2 regions of the Nocardia callitridis genome follow, and region 2 is predicted to be linked to the other one. Evidence: riboswitches for the same ligand, from Rfam matches in the RefSeq annotation. Region 2 holds a riboswitch; the other holds the start of a gene.
What was found. Region 2 has a riboswitch for S-adenosylmethionine ahead of ABEA50_RS01945 (bifunctional o-acetylhomoserine/o-acetylserine sulfhydrylase). Riboswitches for the same ligand answer to the same signal wherever they lie in the genome.
Positions count from the first base shown of each region.

Region 1: another riboswitch for S-adenosylmethionine. It lies ahead of ABEA50_RS04350 (rhodanese-like domain-containing protein); the one in region 2 lies ahead of ABEA50_RS01945 (bifunctional o-acetylhomoserine/o-acetylserine sulfhydrylase).

Region 1 is NZ_BAABJM010000001.1:1,015,650-1,021,338, reverse strand. It holds gene ABEA50_RS04365 (amidohydrolase family protein) at 1-461, opposite strand, end outside; gene ABEA50_RS04360 (FAD-dependent oxidoreductase) at 544-1,938, opposite strand; gene ABEA50_RS04355 (Rv0361 family membrane protein) at 2,348-2,815, shown strand; SAM riboswitch class IV at 2,871-2,987, shown strand; gene ABEA50_RS04350 (rhodanese-like domain-containing protein) at 3,002-3,415, shown strand; gene ABEA50_RS04345 (O-succinylhomoserine sulfhydrylase) at 3,412-4,626, shown strand; gene ABEA50_RS04340 (RpiB/LacA/LacB family sugar-phosphate isomerase) at 4,920-5,372, opposite strand; gene ABEA50_RS04335 (type 1 glutamine amidotransferase family protein) at 5,458-5,689, shown strand, end outside.
Region 2 is NZ_BAABJM010000001.1:415,424-421,112, forward strand. It holds gene ABEA50_RS01935 (MFS transporter) at 1-952, opposite strand, end outside; gene ABEA50_RS01940 (NADP-dependent isocitrate dehydrogenase) at 1,206-2,423, opposite strand; SAM riboswitch class IV at 2,873-2,984, shown strand; gene ABEA50_RS01945 (bifunctional o-acetylhomoserine/o-acetylserine sulfhydrylase) at 3,002-4,348, shown strand; gene metX (homoserine O-acetyltransferase MetX) at 4,357-5,502, shown strand.

The DNA.
Region 1 (5,689 bases), 600 kb from region 2:
GACAGTCCGAGATGGTCGATGCAGAGCGCGGGCAACTTGGAGACCACCGGTTGCAGCGAACCGAGCATGTGGCCGTCGATGTAGACCTCGACGTGCCAGCCGGCCAATTCGTGTGCACGCAATGCTTGCAGGGTCATGCCGGTGATGTCGGTGGCCGCGCGCTTGAGGTTGAAACGCAGTCCGCGCACGCCGATTCGGTCGAGCTCGAGGATGTCGTCGTCGGTGGCGTCCAGATCCAGGCGCGTCACGCCTACCCACCCTGGTCCGAGCTCGGCCAATGCCGTCCTCAGGTAGGTCTGGTCGGTGCCTTGGAATGACCCGCTGACTACCGCACCACCGCTGATATCGAAGGGAGACATGCGCTTTCGATAGTCGGCGATGGTGAACGGCGCCGGCAGGTGCCCCTCGTTCTCGGCCAGCGGAAACCGCGGGTCGAAGATGTGCAGATGCGCGTCGAACACCTGTACAGGATGCCTCAGTGTGTATTCCTCCGCTGCCAGGGCGGAAATATTGGACCGGACTTGGACACAGACTCGGACGGGACTACGTCTGAACCTTGTCGGGTTCGCTGGCGCGCAGCATGTCTTCGCGCTCCACGACCTTCACCCGCTCGCGGCCTTCCGGCTCGCCCAGTGCGCGCTCGTGCGCGTCGAGGCGGTACCAGCCCTGCCACGTGGTGAACGGGATGCCCTTGCTCTCCAGGAACTCGATGATCGATTCCGGTTCCGGCTGCTCGGGAGCCGCGAAGTTCACGCTGTCGTCGAGCAGGCAGGCGACGGTCTCGTTGGCGTCGCCCTTGGTGTGTCCGATCAGGCCGACCGGGCCGCGCTTGATCCAGCCGGTGACGTAGGTGGCGGGCATGAAGCGTCCCTCGCCCTCCACTGTGTCATCGACGAGGACGCGACCGGCCTCGTTGGGCACGGTGCCCGCCTGATCGTCGAACGGCAGGCTGGTGAGGTTCTGCGAGAGGTAGCCGACGGCGCGGTAGACCGCTTGCACGTCCCAGTCGTTGAACACGCCGGTGCCCTTGACGTTGCCGGTGCCGTCGAGTTCGGTGCGTTCGGTACGCAGTCCGACCACCTTGCCGTCCTCGCCGACGATCTCCGACGGCGACTCGAAGAAGTGCAGGTACAGCCGGTGCGGGCGGTCGCCGACATCGCGAATGGCCCACTGTTCCAGGGTGTTCGAGATCATGTCGACCTGCTTGGAGTTGCGGCGCGCAGCCTCGGAGCCCTCGTCGTAGTCGATGTCCTCGGGCGCGACGATGACCTCGATGGTCGGGGAGTGGTCGAGTTCGCGCAGTTCCAGCGGGGTGAACTTGGCCTGTGCCGGACCGCGACGACCGAACACGTGTACCTCGACGGCCTTGCTGGCCTTGAGCCCGGCGTAGACATTCGGCGGGATCTCGGTGGGCAGCAGTTCGTCGCCGGTCTTGGCGAGTACGCGGGCGATGTCGAGCGCGACATTGCCGACGCCGAGCACGGCGACCTTCTCCGCGTCCAGCGGCCAGGTGCGCGGCACATCGGGGTGGCCGTCGTACCAGGAGACGAAGTCGGCGGCGCCATAGGATCCGTCCAGGCCGATGCCGGGGACCTCCAGCGCGCGGTCGGCGTTGGCGCCGGTCGAGAAGATCACCGCGTCGTAGAACGTGCGCAGGTCGTCGAGGGCGATGTCGGTGCCGTAGTCGATATTGCCGAGCAGGCGGACCTGGGGCTTGTCGAGCACCTTGTGCAGTGCGGTGACGATGCCCTTGATCCTGGGGTGATCGGGTGCGACGCCGTAGCGGATCAGGCCGAACGGCGCTGGCATCCGCTCGAACAGGTCGATGCTCACCTCGGCATCGGATTTCATCAATGCGTCGGCGGCGTAGATTCCGGCCGGTCCTGCGCCCACGATCGCGATGCGGAGCGGGCGAGTCGCTGCACTCTGTTCGGTCATCTTTACGCGCACCCTTAATGGTCGGAAAAACTTTTGACAGACGTCTTCTTAGCCCAGGCTAAGTTATCGCACCGGGTCGGCGGTACCTCTACGATGCGAACGAAGCGAAACCCCTGGCTGGTGGCCATCCGGCGCTCGCGTCGCCACGGCCGCTGAGCTGTATGTTCTCCCGGTTCTCGGGGTGAGGACAGCGGGCCGCTCCCCGCGATTCTATCGGTGCGCGACGGGGGTTCCCCGTGCCGGTGCGGTGAATCTCGTGACGTTCGCGGCGGGCGACTACGGTTGCCGGGTGGTCCGGTGCGTCCGGTTCATGGTGATCGCCGTGTGCTGTCCGGTTGGTCCGGTGCCTGGTCGAGGTCACCGCGGCCCCCGGTGTCGGATACCGCGCGCGACCAGGGATCATCGGAGCATGACCGAGCAACCATCCACCGAGGCCGACGACGACGTGATCACGGTCGACCAGACCGACGCGCGGTCGCTCGTGCCGTTCATCGCGGCGGGTGTGCTCGCTGTCCTCGTGCTCGCGGGCATCGTCATCGGCGGCCTGCTCTCGCCCGCTGAGAAAAATGTCACAGCGGCCGACAAGCTCGCCGCCGCGGTGCGCAATTACGTCGAGGGCGTCAACAGCGCGCACACGCTCGCCCCGTCCGGGGCGGTATGCCGCGACTTCGATGCGGGGCGTTCGCCGTTGGCCGGCCAGGACGGTGTCGAAAAGACCGTGGAGGTCACGAATATCGACACCCCCGAGGCCAATGGCGAACAAGGGAAGGCCACGGTAACCACGAAAGTCGACGGCAAAGAGACGACCGCGCAATGGCGGCTGATCAGCTCCTCGGGCAAATGGCTGGTGTGTAACCAGCCGATTCCCGCAGGCTGAGCGCTCGGCGCTACCGTTTGACAGGTTGCCCCCGCTGCATGCAATCTCATTCATAGGTCATGAGAACCAGTGTCAAGCCCCGGCATTACTGGTCGGCAACCCTCCTCCGCGGTGGGGTGCTCCGGGTGACGACCCGGCCGCGTGTCGAACCCGCTCGCGGCAAGTGCGGATTCACAGGAGGTCCACATGAGTTATGCCGGTGACATCACCCCGGCGCAGGCGTGGGAGCTGTTGCGCGACAACCCCGAAGCCGTGCTCGTCGACGTGCGCACCGATGCCGAATGGCGCTTCGTCGGTGTGCCCGATACCAGTTCGATCGATCGGCCGACGGTCTTGCTCGAGTGGGTCGACGTGCAGGGTGCGCGTAACCAAGCGTTCGTCGAGCAACTGCGTGCCGAACTCGCGGGCCGCGAACAAGCCCCCGTCGTCTTCCTGTGTCGTTCCGGTCAGCGTTCCATCGGCGCGGCGACCGCAGCGACCGCCGCGGGATTCGCGACCTCCTACAACGTGCTCGACGGTTTCGAGGGCGGCATCGACGAATTCGGCCACCGCGGCGCCACCGGATGGCGTGCGCTCGGCTTGCCCTGGCGGCAGTCGTGATCACCGGTGGCGCGTTCGAGCGCCCACTACCCGACGGCGTCGGCCCCGCGACCCTCGGTGTGCGCGGGGGATTGCGGCGCTCGGGTTTCGAGGAGACCTCGGAGGCGCTGTATCTGACTTCGGGTTTCGTGTATGAGAGCGCTGAGGCCGCCGAAGCCGCGTTCACCGGCGAGGTCGAGCATTTCGTCTACTCCAGGTACGGCAATCCGACGGTCGCGATGTTCGAGGAGCGCATGCGGCTGCTCGAAGGTGCCGAAGCCTGCTTCGCGACCTCCAGCGGAATGTCGGCGGTATTCACCGCATTGGGTGCGCTGCTGCGCGCGGGCGATCGACTTGTGGCCGCGCGCAGCCTGTTCGGTTCCTGTTATGTGGTGTGCGACGAGATCCTCCCGCGCTGGGGTATCGAGACCGTCTTCGTCGACGGTGACGACCTCGAGCAGTGGGAAGCGGCTTTGTCGGTGCCGACGGCGGCGGTGTTCTTCGAGACGCCAGCCAATCCGATGCAGACACTGGTCGACGTGCGCAAGGTCGCCGAACTCGCGCACGCCGCGGGCGCGAAAGTGGTGCTGGACAACGTCTTCGCCACCCCGCTGCTGCAACGCGGGTTGGAGCTCGGCGCCGACGTGGTCGTCTATTCGGGTACCAAGCACATCGACGGTCAGGGGCGAGTGCTCGGCGGTGTCATTCTGGGCGCCGAGGACTACATCAACGGACCGGTGAAGACGCTGATTCGCCACACCGGGCCCGCGCTGAGTCCGTTCAACGCGTGGATCCTGCTCAAGGGGTTGGAGACGATGCCGCTGCGCGTGCGTCAGTCCGCGGACTCGGCGTCGCGCATCGCGGAATACCTGGATGGCAGCGACGCCGTCAGCTGGGTGCGGTATCCGACGTTGCGTTCGCATCCGCAGTACGACCTGGCTACCTCGCAGATGAGTGGCGGAGGAACCGTGGTCACCTTCGAGCTGAAAGCGGCCGAGGCCGAGGCGAAGAAGCGCGCCTTCGAGGTGCTGAACGGCCTGCGGATCATCGACATCTCCAACAATCTGGGTGATGCGAAGACGCTGATCACCCACCCGGCCACCACTACTCACCGCGCGATGGGCCCGGACGGCCGCGCAAGCATAGGTCTCACCGACGGTGTGCTGCGTATCTCGGTGGGCCTGGAGGACATCGAAGACCTGCTCGGCGATCTGGATGCCGCGCTGAGTTGAGCTTCCCGCTGCTTCGGTCGGGTTCAGTCGACGAGGTGGACAGCGAGGGAGCCGGTCCGAGCAGTCGTGGTGTACCGACGGCGGGCAGTGGGTTCGCTGGTGCGGCGATCCGCCGTGGAAGCCCTGTGCCGAGCGTTGGCTCGGTGAGTGCGGTCGGGGAGGTGTTGGGCCGCGCAATGGGGTCGGTGACATCCAGCGCGTCGGGCGTGCCGAGCACCGCGATGCGGTCGATCGTTGTCGGCGCCGCGAGCACCGGCCGAGTATTGCCCTGGCATGCCCGCGGCGCCGTGTGGTCAGGGGTTGTCGGTGCTTTCGATCCGCGCGAGGTGGTCGATATTGGCGCGATCGTCGGCCTCGGTGCTGGGGGCGGCGGCGAACCAGGCATCGAGAATTTCGCGCAGTAGCGCGGCCGAGGTCGAACGTAGGCTCAGCGCAAGCACATTCGCGTCGTTCCAGCGCCGTGCGCCGTCCGCGGTAGCCGCGTCGCCGCAGAGGGCGGCGCGGATGCCGTCGACTTTGTTGGCGGCGATCGACGCCCCGGTTCCGGTCCAGCAGCACACGATGGCCTGATCCGCACGTCCTTGTGCGACGTCACGCGCCGCCGCCTCGCTCGCCCATGCCCAGTCGTCGCGTTCACTCTCGGCCAGTGCGCCACGGGTGATGAGCTCGTGTCCGGCTTCGCGCAGCAGCCGAACCACCTCGTCGGCGACGCCGACTCGTTCGTCCGCCGACACTGAAATCCGCATGGGGTCAGGGTAGGCGGCCGCCGGGCAATCGCGCACGGACCGGAGGTTGATTGACAACATGGTGTCATGTTGACAAGATGTTGGCATGGTCGAAAATGTAGTGCACATGGCGGTCTACGACACCCTCGCCGATTGGGAGGTGGGCGCGGCCACTGCGCACATCAACCAGCCGGATCTGCATCGGGAACCGGGAGCGTGGCAGGTGCGCACCGTCGGTCTCACCACGGATCCGGTCACCACGATGGGCGGTCTACGCATCGTGCCCGACCTGGCACTGTCGGATCTGCGCCCGGCCGAGAGCGCGATGCTGATCTTGC
Region 2 (5,689 bases):
TTTGGGCGTCGGCCGCGACGTCCATCAGTCGCGTTTGCAGGCCGGGTGCCAGCGCGGAACCGGTGCTGCCGACCAGGAAGGCACCGACGGCCGCGGCGTAGGGGTTGTGTGCCGCGACGACGAAACCGGCGAGGATCACCACCATCGCGATCATGGCGAGGAAGATCGCGCGGTCCACGCCGCGATCGGCCAGCACGCCGCCGAGGATATTGCCGAACACCATGCCGAAACCGAACAGCATCAACACCAGTGGGACCAGGCCGATCGGCAGTCCCGACACGTCGGTGAGGGTGGTGGCGATGTAGGTGTACACGGCGAACATGCCGCCGAAGCCGATCGCCCCGACCAGCAGCGACAACAGCACCTGCGGGCGGCGCAGCGCACCGAGTTCGGTGACGGGGTTGGTCATGACGATCCCGGTCAACTGCGGCACATAACGCAGGAGCGCGAAGATCGTCGCGACCCCGATCACCGCGACCACCACGAACGCGTTACGCCAGCCGAGGTGCTGACCCAACCAGGTGGCGGCGGGAACACCGACCACATTGGCCGCGCTCAACCCCAACATCACCGCGGCGATGGATTTGGCGCGCTGCCCGGCGGGCGCGAGCGTTGCCGCCGCCAGGGAGGCGACGCCGAAATAGGCGCCGTGCGGAAGGCCGGTCAGGAAACGTGCGGCGATCAGCGTCCCGAACGTGGGCGCGAACACCGTCGCCAGGTTGCCGAGCGTGAAGGCGGCCATGAGCACGATCAGCAGCAGCTTGCGCGGGACCCGCGCACACGAGGCGGCGATCACGGGCGCACCGATCACGACACCGATCGCATACGCCGACACCGCGTATCCGGCGCTGGGTTCGGAGACCTTCATCGCCGAGGCGATGTCGGGGAGCAGACCCATGGTGACGAATTCGGTGGTACCGATACCGAATCCGCCAAGGGCGAGCGCGAGCATGGCCGGGATGTGCCAGGTGGTTCTCGGAGCCTCGTCGGGTGCTGTGGTCACGGTAGTCACGGGGCTGGTCACAAGTGCTTGTAACGAGCGAGTTCGCACAGGTCATCCCATGATTGGTGGTGATCTCGAACACGGACGGCCGCGACCTGCGAAAGGACCGACGAAAACAAGCCGGGCACCCGTTCCCCTCGGGGGGTGCGGGTGCCCGAATTCGTTCGTGCTGAGCGCTGTTGACGCAGCGCAACGCTGTTGGTCAGCGCAGGGCGCGGGCCAGGTTGGTGTCCAGTGCCGCGAGGAATTCCTCGGTCGAGAGGTAGCTCTGGTCGCCACCGACGAGCGCGGCGAGGTCCTTGGTCATCTGACCGCCCTCGACCGTCTTGATCACCACGTCTTCCAGCGTCTGCGAGAAGCCGATCAGCTCGGGGTTGTTGTCGAGCTTGCCACGGTGCTCGAGCCCGCGCGTCCAGGCGAAGATCGACGCGATCGGGTTGGTCGAGGTGGGCTTGCCCTGCTGGTGCTGACGGTAATGCCTGGTGACGGTGCCGTGTGCGGCCTCGGCCTCACAGGTTTGGCCGTCCGGGGTGAGCAGCACCGAGGTCATCAGGCCCAGCGAACCGAAGCCCTGCGCGACGGTGTCGGACTGCACATCGCCGTCGTAGTTCTTGCAGGCCCACACGTAGCCGCCCTCCCACTTCATGGAGGAGGCGACCATGTCGTCGATGAGGCGATGCTCGTAGGTGAGGCCCGCCGCGTCGTACTCGGTCTTGAACTCGGTCTCGAACACTTCCTGGAAGGTGTCCTTGAACATGCCGTCGTAGGCCTTGAGGATGGTGTTCTTCGTCGACAGATACACCGGGTAGTTCTGCTGCAGGCCGTAATTGAGCGAGGCACGCGCGAAGTCGACGATCGACTGCTTGAAGTTGTACATCCCCATGACGACGCCGCCGTCCTCGGGCATCTTCACGACCTCGTGCTGGATCGGTTCGCTGCCGTCGGCGGGCGTGAAGGTCAGGGTGACGGTGCCCTCTTGGTAGACCTTGAAGTCGGTGGCGCGGTACTGGTCACCGAAGGCGTGACGGCCGATGATGATCGGCTTGGTCCAGCCCGGCACCAGGCGCGGAACGTTGGAGATAATGATCGGCGCACGGAAGATGGTGCCGCCGAGAATGTTTCGGATCGTGCCGTTGGGCGAGCGCCACATCTTCTTCAGGCCGAATTCCTCGACCCTCGCCTCGTCGGGCGTGATGGTGGCACATTTGACGCCGACACCGTGCTTCTTGATGGCGTTCGCGGCGTCCACGGTGACCTGATCATCGGTCTTGTCCCGGTATTCGATGCCGAGGTCGTAGTACTCGAGGTTCACGTCGAGATACGGATGGATCAGCTTGTCCTTGATGAACTGCCAGATGATCCGAGTCATCTCGTCGCCGTCGAGTTCTACGACGGTGCCTTCAACCTTGATCTTGGACATGGATCTTCGTGTCCTCCTAGGATGGTGCCCTCGTTGCACGGCCAGGCGAACACGCTTGTGAGCGGACCCCAGCTGTTCCAACAGACAACGTATATGCCCCGCGTTGTCCGCGAGACAGGTGGTGCAAACAAGACAAGCGTACTGCTTCTGCATTCCCCACCGAGCGGGCATCCCCGATTACGAACGTCACAACCCTCATGGCGAAAAACTATTACTGATCGGTAGATTTCAACCGCCCAGGTCAGCACGGGGCCCGAACAACCCAGCCTGCCGCGACGGGACATAATCCACGAAAGTGATCGTCGCCACAATCCCCCGCCCGTGCGACCACCCGTTCCCGCGATGACCGCGCCGCTGGCCGACCGCCCCCACCCACCACCGCGCATGGACCGCGCCGAGATCACAGCAGGGATTTCGAGCGTCGACCCACCCCCGCTATGATGCGAAAAGGTCATGAGTGCCAGCGCCAAGCCCCGGCTCGCTGGCCGGCAACCCTCCAGCAGCGGGTGGGGTGCTCCGGGTGATGACCTGGCTCTCGAAGGTCGGGAGCAAGCGCGCTTGCAGGAGGTTTCCAGCACATGAGCGAATCAGCCACGCCATCGTCCGAGAACGAACCCACCATCGATCCCGCGCAATGGTCGTTCGAGACCAAGCAGATCCACGCCGGGCAGACCCCCGACAGCGAAACCAACGCTCGGGCCCTGCCCATCTACCAGACCACCTCCTACACCTTCCGCGACACCGATCACGCGGCCGCACTGTTCGGGTTGGCCGAGCCGGGCAACATCTACACCAGGATCATGAACCCCACCCAGGACGCGGTGGAGCAACGCATCGCCGCACTCGAAGGCGGTGTCGCCGCACTGCTGGTGTCCTCCGGGCAAGCCGCGGAAACTCTCACCATCCTGAATCTCGCGGCGGCGGGCGACCACATCGTGTCCAGTCCGCACCTCTACGGCGGCACCTACAACCTGTTCCACTACACGCTGCCCAAGCTCGGCATCGACGTGAGCTTTGTCGAGGACCCCGACGACCTCGAGCAGTGGCGCACCGCCATCCGGCCCAACACCAAGGCCCTCTACGGGGAAACCGTCGGCAACCCGAGCAGTTCCGTGTTCGACATTCCCGGCATTGCCGCCGTCGCCCATGCCGCGGGCCTGCCACTGATCGTCGACAACACCGTGCCGACGCCGTACCTGCTGCGCCCCTTCGAACACGGCGCCGACATCGTCGTGCACTCCGCCACCAAGTATCTCGGCGGCCACGGCGCGGCCATCGCGGGCGTGATCGTCGACGGCGGCACCTTCGACTGGACGGTCACCGACCCGTCGGGCCAGCCGCGCTACCCCGGCTTCACCACCCCCGACCCCAGTTACCACGGCGCGGTCTTCGCCGAACTCGGCGCACCGGCCTTCGCGCTCAAGGCCCGCGTGCAACTGCTGCGCGACCTCGGCGCGGCGGTGTCCCCGTTCAACGCGTTCCTGATCGCCCAGGGCATCGAAACACTGAGTCTGCGGATCGACCGACACGTCGCCAATGCGCACGCCGTCGCCGAGTTCCTCAGCGCCCAGCCCGAGGTGACCGCCGTGCATTACGCCGGGCTCTCGACCTCGCCGTGGTACGAACGCGGCAAGCGGCTGGCACCCAAGGGTGTTGGCGCCGTGATCGCCTTCGACCTGCGCGGGGGCGTCGAGGCGGGCAAGAAGTTCGTGGACGCGTTAGTGCTGCACAGCCATGTGGCTAACATCGGGGACGTGCGTTCTCTGGTGATCCATCCCGCGTCGACCACACATTCGCAGCTGACTCCCGAGGAGCAAGTGGCCTCCGGCGTCACCCCGGGACTGGTGCGACTCGCGGTGGGCATCGAAGGCATCGATGACATCCTCGCCGACCTGCGTGCCGGATTCGCGGCCGCGACGACGTGACCGTGAGCATCGAACCAGGCACCGCCCGTTCCGCGGAATCGGCAGCGAGTTTGCTACCCCCGCCCGACGGACGACTCGGCTTGATCGGCATCGGTGATGTCACGCTGGAAAGCGGCGCCGTCGTCCCCGACGTTCATCTCGCGGTCCAACGCTGGGGCGAGTTGTCCCCCGCGCTGGACAATGTGGTGCTCGTAGAGCACGCGTTGACCGGTGACTCGCATGTCGTCGGCATCCCCGACGACATCCACTCGCTGCCCGGTTGGTGGGACGGCATGGTGGGACCGGGCGCACCGGTGGATACCGACGAGTGGTGCGTGATCTCCACCAACGTGTTCGGCGGCTGCCAGGGCAGCACCGGGCCCTCCACCCGCGCGCCCGACGGAAAGCCTTGGGGCGCAAGGTTTCCGGAGATCTCCATCCGCGACCAGGTGACCGCCGAGCGGATCCTGATGGACCGGATCGGCATCGACCGCCTCGCCGCGGCCGTCGGCGGCTCGATGGGCGGCATGCGGGTGCTCGAATGGATGGTCACCACGCCGGAGCGGGTCGCGACGGCGTTGATTCTCGCCACCGGCGCACGCGCTACCGCCGACCAGATCGGCACCCAGGTCACCCAGATCGAGGCCATCACCTCCGACCCCGACTGGCAGGGCGGCGACTACCACGACACCGGCCGCGCACCGACTCGTGGACTCGGCATCGCCCGCCGCATCGCACACCTGACCTACCGCACCGAATTCGAACTCGACCATCGGTTCGCCAACAGCGCACAGGACGACGAGGACCCCCGCGCGGGTGGGCGCTACGCGGTGCAGAGCTACCTGGACCATCAGGCTGAAAAGCTGTGTCGCCGTTTCGATCCCGCCACCTATGTGCTGCTGACCGAGGCGATGAACCGCCACGACGTCGGCCGAGGACGCGGCGGCATCACCGCGGCTCTCGCCGCGACCCCGGTCCCGTGCGTGGTCGGCGGCATCGACTCCGACCGCCTGTACCCGCTGCGCACCCAACAGGAACTGGCCGACCTACTCCCCGGCTGTACCGGCCTGGAAGTGGTGCACTCCCGCTACGGCCACGACGGCTTCCTCACCGAAGCCGACGCGATCGCCAAGCTGCTGACCGACACCATGCGATTGGCACGCAAGGCGGATTAGGTCCCCGTTCAGGTCATCAGGACATGGCCCTGGCCACAATCACCTTGTTGGCGCACCGACACGTCCTGATGATCACGGTCCACCGGGGACCTAGGTCGCCCGTGCCGCGGTGCTCGATAGTCCCCCGTTCGGTCGCGTGGCTCAGCCTGCGATCAGCGGGCCCCACTGCGTCTGATCACCGCCCGAT